Linked DNA regions of Aliidongia dinghuensis. The protein of the gene in region 2 binds, or shares a complex with, the protein of the main gene of each other region. Links are inferred from orthologs where the notes say so. Each region holds a gene or a part of one and is shown on either strand. Other genes may lie near its edges.

Region 1 (5,339 bases), on a different replicon or contig from region 2:
CGAACACGGCCGCGGTCGCCGGTGCGACGCCCTTGTTCCTCGACCTCAAGCTGCACGACATTCCGAACACGGTCGCGGGCGGCGTCCGCGCGATCGCGGGCTTGAAGCCGGAGTTCCTGACCATCCACACGGCGGGCGGCAGCGCCATGATGCGCGCGGCGGTCGATGCGGCGGCGGAGGCGGCGGCACAGACCGGCCATCGTATCAAGCTCCTGGGCGTCACCGTGCTGACCAGCCTCGACGACGGCGATCTGGACGCGGTCGGCCAGCGCGGACCCGCGGCCGACCAGGTCCGGCGCCTGGCGCTGCTGGCGCGGGCAAGCGGGCTCGATGGCGTCATCTGCTCGCCGATGGAGGTGGCGGCGCTGCGCGCGGACCTGGGCGCCGACTTCCAGTTGGTCGTGCCGGGCATCCGCCCGGCGGGCGCGGCACTCGGTGACCAGAAGCGGGTCATGGGCCCGCGCGACGCGATTGCCGCCGGTGCCAGCCGGCTCGTCATCGGCCGGCCGATCACCGAGGCGCCGGATCCCGCGGCCGCGGCCCGCGCCATCGCGGCAGAGCTCGCGGCATGAGCCCCATCGTCAAGATCTGCGGGCTTTCGACCGAGGAGACGCTCGCCGCCGCGGTCGAGGCGGGCGCCGGCCTCGTGGGCTTCGTGTTCTATCCGCCAAGCCCGCGTGCCGTGACGGCGGACCGGGCGGCGCGGCTGGTCCAGGGTGTGCCCAAGACCGTCGCCAAGGTCGGTCTGTTCGTCGATCCGGACGACGCGCTGCTCGACCGCGTGCTGACGGCGGCCGGGCTCGACGTGATCCAGCTGCACGGCAAGGAGGCGCCGGGCCGGGTCGCCCAGATCCGCGAGCGGTTCCGTCGCCCGGTCATGAAGGCGATCAAGGTCGGTACGGCTGAGGACGTGGCGGTCGCCGAGCGCTATCTGGACGCGGCCGACCGGCTGCTGTTCGACGCCCAGCCGCCCCGGCGCCCGGACGCGCTGCCCGGCGGCAACGGCGAGCCGTTCGATTGGTCGCTGCTCGCCGACCGGTCCTGGGCCGTGCCCTGGATGCTGTCCGGCGGCCTCACGATCGAGAATATCGCCGACGCCGTGCGCATCACCCGCGCCCCGGCACTCGACGTTTCCTCGGGCGTCGAGACCAGTCCCGGCATCAAGGACGTGCACCTGATCCGCGACTTCATCGCGACGGCGCGAGCGCTCGGCTGAGCGGTAAGGCCGGGTAAGCCGCCATGATCCAGGCCCAGGGCGGCCCTGACGCGCGATCGGCTTGAAGCGGCGCGCCCGGGGGGCTAGGGTCCGGGTCCCCGCGCTTCGACCTGAGATGATCCCGGCATGACGCCTCCGATCCCGAACAGCTATCGCACTGGCCCCGACCCGGACGGCCATTTCGGCGCCTTTGGCGGCCGGTTCGTCGCCGAGACACTGATGCCGCTCATCCTCGAGGTCGAGAAAGCCTATGACGCGGCCAGGAACGACCCGGCGTTCAAGGCCGAGCTCGACTATTACCTCAAGGACTACGTCGGCCGGCCGAGCCCGCTCTATTACGCCCGCCGCATGACCGAGCAGTTCGGCGGCGCCAAGATCTATCTGAAGCGTGAGGAGCTCAATCACACCGGCGCGCACAAGATCAACAACTGCATGGGCCAGATCCTGCTGGCCCGCCGCATGGGCAAGACGCGCATCATCGCCGAGACCGGCGCCGGCCAGCATGGCGTCGCGACCGCCACGGTCTGCGCGCTCTTCGGCCTGCCCTGCGTCATCTACATGGGCCAGACCGACATCGAACGGCAGGCGCCGAACGTGTTCCGCATGCGGCTCCTGGGCGCCGAGGTCAAGAGCGTCACGTCGGGCACCGGCACGCTCAAGGACGCGATGAACGATGCGCTCAGGGACTGGGTCGCCAACGTCGACGACACGTTCTACATCATCGGCACCGTCGCGGGCCCGCACCCCTATCCGATGCTGGTGCGCGACTTCCAGAACGTGATCGGCGAAGAGACGCGCGCCCAGCTGCACGAGGCCGAGGGCCGGCTGCCGGACACGCTGGTGGCGGCGATCGGCGGCGGCTCCAACGCCATGGGCCTGTTCCATCCATTCCTCGACGATCCCTCGGTCAAGATGGTCGGCGTCGAGGCGGCCGGTCATGGCGTCGAGACCGGCAAGCATGCGGCCTCGCTCACCGGGGGTGCCCCGGGCGTGCTGCACGGCAACCGTACCTACCTGCTGCAGGACGACGACGGCCAGATCACCGACGCGCATTCGATCTCGGCCGGCCTCGACTATCCGGGCATCGGGCCGGAGCACTCCTGGCTCCGCGACGTGGGCCGGGTGGACTATGTCTCGATCACCGACCATGAGGCGCTGGAGTCCTTCCAGCTGTGCGCCCGGCTCGAAGGCATCATCCCGGCGCTCGAATCGGCGCACGCGCTGGCCCATGTCGCGAAGATCGCGCCCGGCCTGCCCAAGGATCATCTCATGGTCGTCAACCTGTCGGGCCGGGGCGACAAGGACATCTTCTCGGTCGCCCAGCATCTCGGAGTGAAGCTGTGAGCCGGATCGACCGTCGTTTCGCGGCCCTCAAGGCCGAGGGCCGGGCCGGCCTCGTCACCTTCATCACCGCCGGCGATCCGGATCTCGCCACGTCCGAGGCGCTGTTGGCTCGGCTGCCGAAGGCCGGCGCCGACGTGATCGAGCTCGGCATGCCGTTCTCCGATCCGATGGCCGACGGCCCCGCGATCCAGGCGGCCGGCTTGCGCGCGCTTCAGGCCGGCACCAAGCTCGCCCAGATCCTGGCCGCGGTCGCGCGCTTCCGGCAGCGCGACGCCGAGACGCCGATCGTGCTCATGGGCTATTACAATCCGGTATTCCGCTACGGCGTCGACCGGTTCGTCCGGGACGCGGTCGCGGCCGGTGTCGACGGGCTCATCATCGTCGACCTGCCGCCCGAGGAATCCGACGAGCTGGCGCCGCAGGCGAAGGCCGCCGGCCTCGACTTCATCAAGCTGACGGCACCTACGACCGACGACGCGCGCTTGCCGCGGGTGCTAGGCGCAGCGAGCGGCTTCGTCTATCACGTCGCGATCGCCGGCATCACCGGCACGCGCTCGGCCGATCCGGCCGACGTCGGCCGCGCGGTCGCGCGGCTCCGGCGCCATACGGACCTGCCGGTCGCGGTAGGCTTCGGCATCAAGACACCGGACCAGGCGGCCGCCATCGCGCGCATCGCCGACGCGGCCGTCGTGGGTTCCGCGATCGTCGACACGATCGCCGGCCATCTGGACAGCAATGGCAAGGCCAAGCCCGGCCTGGTCGAAGCCATCGCCGCCCAGGTGAGCGCCCTTGCCGCCGGCGTGCGCGCCGCGCGCAAGGCTTGAAAGAGAGTAGAGAAGAGACCCGCCGATGAGCTGGCTTACCAACGTCGTCCTGCCCAAGATCCGCGCGGTCGTCTCGAAGCGCGAAGTGCCGGACAATCTCTGGACCAAGTGTCCGGCCTGCGGCCAGATGCTGTTCCACCGCGAGCTCGAGCAGAACCTGCACGTGTGCCACGCCTGCGGCCATCACATGCGCATCGATGCCAAGCAGCGCATGGCCGTGCTGTTCGACAACGGCGAATACACGCGCATCGAGCTGCCGAAGCCGGTCATGGACCCGCTCAAATTCCGCGACAGCAAGCGCTACGTCGACCGCCTCAAGGAGGCGCAGGCGAGCCACGGGCCGAACCGTGACGCGATCCTCGTCGCCCATGGCAAGATCGGCGGCAATGATGCGGTCGTGGCCGTGTTCGAGTTCGGCTTCATGGCCGGCTCCATGGGTGTCGCGGTCGGCGAGGCGATCGTGGCTGCAGCCCGGCTTGCCGTGCTGCAGCAGGCGGCCCTGATCGTGGTACCCGCGTCCGGTGGCGCGCGCATGCAGGAGGGCATCTTGAGCCTGATGCAGATGCCGCGCACGACCATTGCGGTCGAAGAGGTCAAGGAAGCGGGCCTGCCCTATTTCACCATCCTGACCGACCCCACGACCGGCGGCGTCACCGCGTCCTTCGCCATGCTGGGCGACATCCAGATCGCCGAGCCCGGCGCCGTCATCGGCTTCGCCGGTGCCCGCGTCATCGAGGAGACGATCCGCGAGAAGCTGCCGGAAGGCTTCCAGCGCGCGGAATACCTCCTCGACCACGGCATGGTCGACCTGGTCGTCCGCCGCCACGAGCTGCGCGACACGATCGGGCGCTTGATCGGCCTGCTGCGCCGGCCGATTGCAGCGTAGGGAGCATTTTTCTCCAACCGTCATGGCCGGGCTTGACCCGGCCATCCACGTGGTTGGGCCAGGTGTCGATGCATCCGGCTTTCTTCAGATGGATGCACGTGGATGCCCGGGTCAAGCCCGGGCATGACGAACTAAGAAGCGAACGGTCTTCAGGACATTGTCCATGACACGCTCCCCCGATGCCGTCTTGGCGCGCCTGTCCGGGCTCTATCCGAAGGCGATCGACCTGTCGCTCGACCGGGTCAAGCATCTGCTCGCGCGCCTCGGTGATCCCCAGGACCAGCTGCCGCCGGTCGTCCATATTGCCGGCACCAACGGCAAGGGCTCGACCGTGGCCACGCTGCGCGCGATCCTCGAGGCGGCGGGCTATCGGGTCCATGCCTATACCTCGCCGCATCTGGTGCGGTTCAACGAGCGCATCCGCCTGGCCGGCCGGCTCATCGAGGATGAAGCGCTGGTGGCGCTGCTCGACGAGATCGAGCGGACGAACGACGGCACGCCCATCACCTTCTTCGAGATCACGACGGCGGCGGCCTTCCTTGCCTTTTCGCGCGCGCCGGCGGACATCGTGCTGCTCGAGACCGGCCTTGGCGGCCGGCGCGACGCGACCAACGTCATCCCCAGGCCGGCGGCGACAGTGATCACGCCGATCTCGATGGATCATATGAACTACCTCGGCGATACGCTGACGCTGATCGCTGGCGACAAAGCCGGCATCATCAAGCCCGGCGTGCCCGTGGTGATCGACCCGCAGCCGGCCGAGGCCATGGCGGTGCTGGAGGCGGAGTGGCGCATGGTCGAAGCACCCGCCTATCGCGCCGGAGAGGAATGGCGGGCCGAGCCCACGATGGAGAGTGGGCGGTTCGGGGGTTGGCGCTTCGAGGGCCAGCGCTGGGCGTTCGACCTGCCGCTCTCGCGCTTGCCGGGCCAGCACCAGATCATCAATGCCGGCGGCGCTGTCGCCTGCCTCGAACGGCTCGACGAATTCCGCATCGACCGGGACGCGATCGCGCGGGGCCTTGGTGCCGTCGAATGGCCAGCGCGCCTGCAGCGCCTCTCGCACGGGCCG
Region 2 (7,536 bases):
ACCGGCATCCGGCCGCGCCGCTTCCCGATCCGGATCGACGACCTCTTGGCGCAAGAGACCCCGTAGGGGCGGCAGGGGAGGTGCGGTGCCGTACGAGGGTGCCGCACCGTCCCGAAGTCACAACCATAATCGCACATATCTATAGACTCGGCCGACGGTCGGAAATGCGCCGCCGGGCTCAAATTCTCTTTAGCCGGGCAGGATAATGGGGCAATATGCCGGCGGTTGAACGGCAAGACGCCGCCTGCCCGGAGGGAGCCGGAGGGGCGAGCTGTTGCAACGATGCGGTTGTACCTTGAGGTCGCATCTTGCTTGCGCCGGCGACGGTCTTCGACCCGCCCGAACATCGGAGGTCGAGGATGGCTGTCAGAGTCATGCTGGCCCTTGTGCTGGCTCTTGCTCTATCGATTGGTGTGGCGTCGGCGGCAACGGACGCCGACCAGCCCGCGTCCCTGCAATTCCGCTTCGTGAACGAGCCGCAAACGACCGTTGCGGCCGAGGCCGCCACGGCGGTGCCGCAAGCCGCCGCGGCCCAGCAATCGGCGGCCGGGACGATCATTCCGCTCTGGACGGGATCAGCCACCGGCTTCGGGAAGCCGTACACCTATACGATGGTCGGCCAGTCACCGCTCGTGCACCTCGCCAACCCCACGTCGCAGATTCCGACGGTCGTCGTGCCGGTCCGCTTCGTGTTCGAGACGAGCAGCGGGAACGTCGTGCTCGACCCGACCACCCCCGATCCGGGCAGTTGCCTGCCGGCCGGCCAGACGGCGCTCGCGATGACGTTGAAGTCGCCGGTGTTCCAGACGGTCAGCGCGCTCCAGCTGGTCACGACCGCGAACAAGTCCGTGGCCCTCCCCGAACTCGGCAGCGGTCAGTACGCCGATTTGTTCCAACGCGCGAATTTCTACAGCTATACACGGGCGGGCGCGCTCAACGCCGGGTACCATGTCACGCTGGTGCCGACCGTGGCGCCGACCGTGACGATCACGGTGCCGAATGCCAACAGCCTGGTCTCGAGGGGGCGGCAATGCGCGACCTCCGCCGGCTATACGCTGCCCACGGGATTGATCAACGCCTATGCGCTCGACAGCTTCCTCCGGACTCACGTGATCCCCGCCCTGTCGAGCCATGTCAGCCCCAAGACCTTTCCGATATTTCTGCTCTACGACGTCGCCCAAGTTTGGGTGAACGGCAGCACGACCGAATGCTGCGTGCTTGGCGATCACAACGCGTACAGCAACAACGGGCTGCTGCAGACCTACGCCGTCGCGGATTATGAGACCTCCGGGAACTATGCCCTGGCGAGCGATGTCTCGATCCTGAGCCGGGAGGTCATGGCCTGGATGGACGACCCGACGGTGACGAACCACGTGCCGGCCTATTGGATCGATGCCGCGGGCACGAGCAACGGCTGCGTCGCCGGTCTCGAAACAAACCTGCCGTTCAGCTCCTGGATATTCGGCCCGCCCTTGGGCCAGGTGGCGTTCCGAGGCTATGCGTTCAGCGTGGAAGAAGGCGTCTTCCACAACTGGTACTTCGGCGCATCGCCGTCCGGCGCCGTGAACGGCTGGTATTCCCTGTTCGGCAGCCTGACGGCACCGGATATTAACTGGACGATTTGCCAGAATTAGGACGCAACGGCGCCTTCGCGCCGTTCGTGCGACCTACGCCTCGAAGCGCCCCGTGGCGTCACGATCGCGGTCGTATCGTCTCGTGAGCGGAAACGGCGGCAACCAGGACTCGCGGCGGATGATCCAGCTTTCGTAGGTTGGCATCAGCTGGTCAGGGGCATCGAGCGATCCCAGGTTCACTTCGATTTCGTCTGCGGTGCGCGCGAAAACGGATGAGCCGCAGCGGGGACAGAAAAATCGCCCGGCGTAGTCGCGCGTTTCGCCATCGATCGTCACCGCATCCTGCGGGAACACTGCGGAAGCGTGAAAAAGGGCCCCATGATGCTTGCGGCAGTCGAGACAGTGACAAAGGCCGACCCGGTATGGGAGCCCGGACGCCACAATTCGAACGTTGCCGCACAGGCAACCGCCGGTGAAGCGATCCATGCTGCGCCTCCTCTAAAATGACGCGGTCGGAATGGTTAGAACGAGCAGCACCGTCATTGCACTAGCCTCTCTCCGATCCTGCCGATTTACTCGAGACTTGGCTTCGGCCGTCCGGCTCCGCACGCTCAGCCGGTTCTCACATCCATCGCCATATGCCGGCGGCCCAACCGGCGAGCGGAAGATGCGCCCAGGTCGTCCCGAGCCAGAGCAACGTGCCGGCGATCGTGGCGAATGGGCCAAGGCTTCCGATCTGCGCCCGGCCTGCGATCACCGCCGCGAAGGGAATGAAGCTGGTGCGGCGCTCCCAGGCCGGCCAGACGTCCGGCTGAGCGCGCTCCTTCTTCGCGTCCTGCAGCCTCGAACCGACCAGGGCCAGCACGACGATGGCGATAGCCACGGCGATGTTCTTGTCAACAGGATAGACCGCGATGTGGGCGAGGCCCCATATCGCAAACGACCACATCATCGGATGGCGCGTGATCGCGTAGACGCCACGCGCGGGACCTGGCTCTGACAACGGCGCGCCGAGGGTCGGAAAAGCGGGATTTTTGACCAGCGACCCGGCGAGAAGGATGGACGCCAGCAGCATGACCGCGGTGGCGATCGCCCATGTTAAGTCGCCCGCTACCCAATGCGGCTCGGTCGTCGGAGCAGCAAGATAGGCAGCGACCATCCATCCGAGCGTTGCGAACGCAACGACCGAATACAGGGCGGTGAAGCCCTGCTCGCCGATGGCGTGGACGACCCCCGCCCGAAGCGGATGGGAAAGCAGGAAATGCGTTCCGACGAATGCGACGGCCGCGATGATCAGCATGGCCATGGTCGATCGGTTCCCACCTATTTGAAGATGTGATACTACGTTGTTTACAGTGTAAACGGAGCGTTGCCAAGTGACTTCAGAAGCCGGCCTTCGAGAGACGTTGATTGCTGCCGCCCTTGGCATCCTGGAAGCGGGTGGGGAGGAGCCCAGCCTCCGGGCAGTGGCGCGGGCGGCCGGTGTGTCGGCGATGGCGCCCTACCGACACTTCTCGAACAAGGTCGCTCTGATGGCGGCTGTTGCGAACCATGGGTTCGAGGCTCTGCGAGACGCCCTGGTGGCTGCCGACGACAAGCCCGATCCCCGGGAGGCCCTTGTCGCGCAGGGACTGGCCTTCATCGATTTCGCGACGAACCATCCGGCTCTGTTCCGGCTGATGTACAGCCATCAATACGGCAGCGCGGGCGCGGATGCGGTGCTGGGAACCTACCAGGTGCTCGCCGACCGGATGGTCGACGTCATGCCGACCCAGGCTTCCGCCGGTGCGCTTGCCTGCAGAGCACTCGTCCAGGGTATCGCCACGATTGTACTGAATGACAGGCTCGCGCCGTCGAAGGCGGACGACATAGCTACCGCATTGCGGCTCTTCGTCTACGGGGTGGCGCACGCCGCCCGATGAGGCTGCTTGGTTGGCGATTATGTGAATCAGCCGGATCGATGCGCTGGCAGATAAATTGGCATGACGACTTGCGCGTCCTTCCGCTACGCCGCGGTGACAATCTCTATCGCAAGTACCTGGGCGGCAGCTATACGGCAAAAATCGCCCGAAAAGTCGGGTTTTCGACCTAAGCCAATGACATCTTATGAGGTGCGGGCGCCATAAGCTCTTGAAATATCAAGATTCCCTTCGACAACTTATGGGGTCCCGTACAAAACCGCGTCAGAGGCCGTGGGCGCCCATGGCGAGGAATTTCTGCCGGCGCTGGGTCTTGAGGTCGCCTGGGTTCATCTCCAGCAGGGGCTTCAGGGCTTCCTGCAGCGCATCGCCCAGCACGGCGATGGCGGCGGCCCGTTCGCGGTGGGCGCCGCCGATCGGCTCCGGCACGATCTGGTCGATGACGCCGAGCTTCAGGAGATCCTGTGCCGTGAGCCGGAGCGCCTCGGCCGCGAGCGCCGCCTGCTCGCCGCTGCGCCACAGGATCGAGGCGCAGCCCTCGGGCGAGATCACCGAATAGATCGAGTGCTCAAGCATCAGGACCGTGTTGCCGGACGCAAGCGCCACGGCACCGCCCGAGCCGCCCTCGCCGATGATGGTCGCGACCAGCGGCACGGTCAGCTTCAGCGACACCTCGATCGAACGGGCGATCGCCTCGGCCTGGCCGCGCGCCTCGGCATCGATGCCGGGCCAGGCGCCGGCCGTGTCGACCAGCGTGATGACCGGCAGGCGGAAACGCTCGGCCATCTCGAACAGCCGGATCGCCTTGCGATAGCCTTCGGGCCGCGCCATGCCGAAATTGTGTTTCACGCGGCTTTCGACCTCGTGGCCCTTCTCCGTGCCCATGACCACGACCGAGCGGCCGCGGAAGCGCGCCAGGCCGCCGACGATCGCCCGGTCCTCGGCAAAGGCGCGGTCGCCGGCCAGGGGCGTGAACTCGGTGAACAGCGCCTGGGCGTAATCGAGGAAATGCGGCCGGTCCGGATGGCGGGCGACCTGCACCTTCTGCCAGGCCGTAAGCTTGGCATAGGTCTGCTTCAACAGCCGCGACGCCTTCGCCTCAAGCACGGCGACCTCGTCGGTGATGTTGATGTCGGCTGCGGTCGGAAGGTGGCGCAGCTCTTCAATTTTGCTTTCGAGCTCCGCGATCGGCCGCTCGAATTCGAGGAAGTTTTGCATGGGGCGTGTCGTTACCACGACTGAGCCCCCGCGCCAATCGCGATGCAGCATGGCGGCCCCATCTCATGCGGATGGGGCCGCCGCCGAAGCCCGTTCTGGGGCGTCAGTTTCCGGCGAATCAGGCCCCGGCGATCTGTGCTGCCTTCTTGACCAGCACCTCGGCCTGGCGGATCGAGGCGATGTCGATCAGGCGGCCGTCGAGGGCCACCGCACCTCGGCCCTCGCGCTGCGCCTCGGCCATCGCGGCGAGGATGCGCTTCGCCTTCGCGACCTCCGCTTCCGACGGGCTGAACACCTCGTTCGCGAGCGCCAGCTGCGACGGATGGATCGCCCATTTGCCCTCGCAGCCGAGCACTGCCGCACGATAGGCCGCCGCCTTGTACCCGTCCACGTCCGAGAAATCGCCGAACGGGCCGTCGACCGGCCGGAGCCCGTTGGCGCGGGCGGCCACGACCATGCGGGCGATGGCATAGTGCCACATGTCGCCCCAATGGACAGCGCGGTTGCCCGCCTCGTCCTTATCGGTCAGCACCGAATAGGCCGGGTTGGCGCCGCCGATGTTGGTCGTGCGCGCGCGCGTCGAGGCGGCGTAGTCGGCGACGCCGAAATGCAGCGACTCGTTGCGCTTGGACGCGGCCGAGATCGCCTCGACATTCTGCATGCCGAGCGCCGTCTCGATGATGAGCTCGAGCCCGATCTTCTTGGTATAGCCCTTGGCCTGCTCGATCTGGGTCAGCAGCATGTCGACGGCATAAACGTCGGACGCGGTGCCGACCTTGGGGATCATGATCAGGTCGAGCCTTTTCCCCGCCTGTTCGACCACGTCGACCACGTCGCGGTACATGTAGTGCGTGTCGAGCCCGTTGATGCGGACCGACATGATCTTATTGCCCCAGTCGATGTCGTTCAGCGCCTGGATGATGTTCTTGCGCGCCTGCGGCTTGTCGTCGGGGGCGACCGCGTCCTCGAGGTCAAGGAAGATGACGTCGGCGGCGCTCTTCGCCGCCTTCTCGAACAGCTGCGGCGAGCTGCCCGGCACGGCGAGTTCGCTGCGGTTGAGCCGGGCGGGCGCTTGTTCGATCAGGGTGAAGCTCATGGCGGAGGCTCCTTCGAGGCGGATGCGGGAAATGGAAATATTATCGCAATTTGGAAAAGTCGATATCGCCGCTGGCTGGCAGTTTGTCAACCGTGCCGAACCGTGGCCTATGGTCTCGCATCATGACACGGCCTTGCATCATCGCGCCGACCTGCCTAATCAGGAAGGAGCGATCGGCCCCGATCGGCGTTCTCCGGATGCAGCGGGACAGAATGAAGAACGGCATGACGATTTCGGCGCGCCTTTTCCTGGCCGTGCTTCTCGCCGGCCTCGGCGGATGCGGTCTTTACAAATGGCAGAAGCCCGGCGCCGACGATGCGGCGTTCAAGACGGACTCGGCGGCGTGCCAGCAGGTGCAGAACCCTGACGGCTATTCCGCCTGCATGCAGTCCCGCGGCTGGACCCTGCAATAGCGACCCTGCAATAGCGTTTGGGCGACCGCGCCCTCAGCTGCCGCGCTTGGCGAGCGGGTGGTGCGTCTTGACCAGCGTCGTCAGGCGCTCGACGTCGACGTGGGTATAGATCTGCGTCGTCGAAATGTCGGCGTGACCCAGCATCTGCTGCACGCTGCGAAGGTCGGCGCCGTGGCTCAGGAGATGGGTCGCGAACGCGTGGCGCAGCACATGCGGTGATAGCTTCGCCGGATCGAGCCCCGCCTTGACCGCGAGGTCCTTCAAGAGCTGGCCGAAGCGCATGCGCGTCAGATGCCCGCTCGCGGCGCGCGACGGGAACAGCCAGCGCGATACCTGGCCCTCAGCGAGGAACAGCGGCCGGATTGCGAGATAGTCCTGGATCGCCTTGCGCGCCTCGGCGCCGAGCGGCACCAGCCGCTCCTTGTCGCCCTTGCCGCGCACCAGGATCGCCCGCTCGCCGCGTGCGACCGTGCCGAGCGGCAGCGCCACCAGCTCGGACACGCGCAGGCCACTCGCGTACATCAGCTCCAGCATGGCCGAGAGCCGGATGCCCTCCGGGCTTTCGTCGCGCCGCGCGGTCTCGATGAGCGCGGTCACCTCCGCCTCGCTCAGGATCTTCGGCAGCGGCCGGCCCTGGCGCGGCGCATCCACGACCGCGGTCGGGTCGTCGGCCCGCAGGCCCTCGGTCAAGAGGAACTTGAAGAATTGCCGGAGCGCCGACAGGCGGCGGGCGGCCGTGCGCGGCGCCATGCCGGTCGCATCGAGCCGCGCCAGATAGCGCCGCACCTCGTCCGCCCCAGCCGAGGCCGCGGGTGCACCCCTGAGAAACGCTTCGAAGTCGGCAAGGTCGCGCCGATAGGCGTCGAGCGTGAGCGCAGCCGCACCGCGCTCAGCAGCGAGCATCTCCAGAAAGGCCTCGGCCTGCGGCGCCAGGATCGGCGGCGCCGTCTTGGGACGGCCGGGGGGACGGCCGGGCCCGGCCACGGGTCTAGAGCCCCTCGGCGAGCGCCGCGTCGATCGCGAGCCGGCGGGCGTCGTCGGCGAGACCGGCCTGGCGCAGCGTGGCGACGATCTGGGCGGCCGTGACCGGCTGCGCGCCGATGCCCTGGTCGCCGAGCGTCGCGAACAGAGCCAGGAGCGTGCCGCCGAGCCGTTGGCCGGCGGCGGCGGTCGCAAGCAAGGCAGCCGGGCCGGTCGCCGGCGCCCCGAGGTTGGCGACGTTCGCGTCCGCGAGCGGCAGCAGCATGCGGTCAGGCACGGGGAAGCCTTCGGCGGCGAGCAGCAAGGCGGCCGAGGCGGCGCGGCGCGGCGCCGCC

The links. The genes of interacting proteins can lie anywhere in the genome.
Region 1: the proteins of IEY58_RS32105 (region 2) and accD are in contact, whole or in part, in a solved structure (PDB 8UXZ), measured with the Escherichia coli proteins. The link is inferred for Aliidongia dinghuensis from one-to-one orthologs.

The regions. Positions count from the first base shown.
Region 1 is NZ_BMJQ01000018.1:57,730-63,068, reverse strand. The notes cover bases 2,342-5,339. They hold accD (acetyl-CoA carboxylase, carboxyltransferase subunit beta), read left to right. Parts: upstream 2,342-3,409; coding sequence 3,410-4,270; downstream 4,271-5,339. Other genes in these bases: IEY58_RS27730 (bifunctional folylpolyglutamate synthase/dihydrofolate synthase), read left to right, coding at 4,434-5,339; trpA (tryptophan synthase subunit alpha), read left to right, coding at 2,557-3,384; trpB (tryptophan synthase subunit beta), read left to right, coding at 2,342-2,560. Also shown: pyrF (orotidine-5'-phosphate decarboxylase), read left to right, coding at 1-572; IEY58_RS27750 (phosphoribosylanthranilate isomerase), read left to right, coding at 569-1,216; more of trpB, read left to right, coding at 1,343-2,341.
Region 2 is NZ_BMJQ01000028.1:28,158-35,693, forward strand. Bases 2,735-5,587 are described here. They hold IEY58_RS32105 (acetyl-CoA carboxylase carboxyltransferase subunit alpha), read right to left. Parts: upstream 4,712-5,587; coding sequence 3,758-4,711; downstream 2,735-3,757. Other genes in these bases: IEY58_RS32095 (NnrU family protein), read right to left, coding at 2,735-2,880; IEY58_RS32100 (TetR/AcrR family transcriptional regulator), read left to right, coding at 2,951-3,496; IEY58_RS32110 (HpcH/HpaI aldolase/citrate lyase family protein), read right to left, coding at 4,830-5,587. Outside these bases: IEY58_RS32080 (xanthine dehydrogenase family protein molybdopterin-binding subunit), read left to right, coding at 1-66; IEY58_RS32085 (hypothetical protein), read left to right, coding at 360-1,634; IEY58_RS32090 (GFA family protein), read right to left, coding at 1,668-2,060; more of IEY58_RS32095, read right to left, coding at 2,197-2,734; more of IEY58_RS32110, read right to left, coding at 5,588-5,807; IEY58_RS32115 (hypothetical protein), read left to right, coding at 6,032-6,220; site-specific tyrosine recombinase XerD, read right to left, coding at 6,254-7,204; IEY58_RS34520 (hypothetical protein), read right to left, coding at 7,209-7,536. UniProt on the Escherichia coli protein: Component of the acetyl coenzyme A carboxylase (ACC) complex. First, biotin carboxylase catalyzes the carboxylation of biotin on its carrier protein (BCCP) and then the CO(2) group is transferred by the carboxyltransferase to acetyl-CoA to form malonyl-CoA.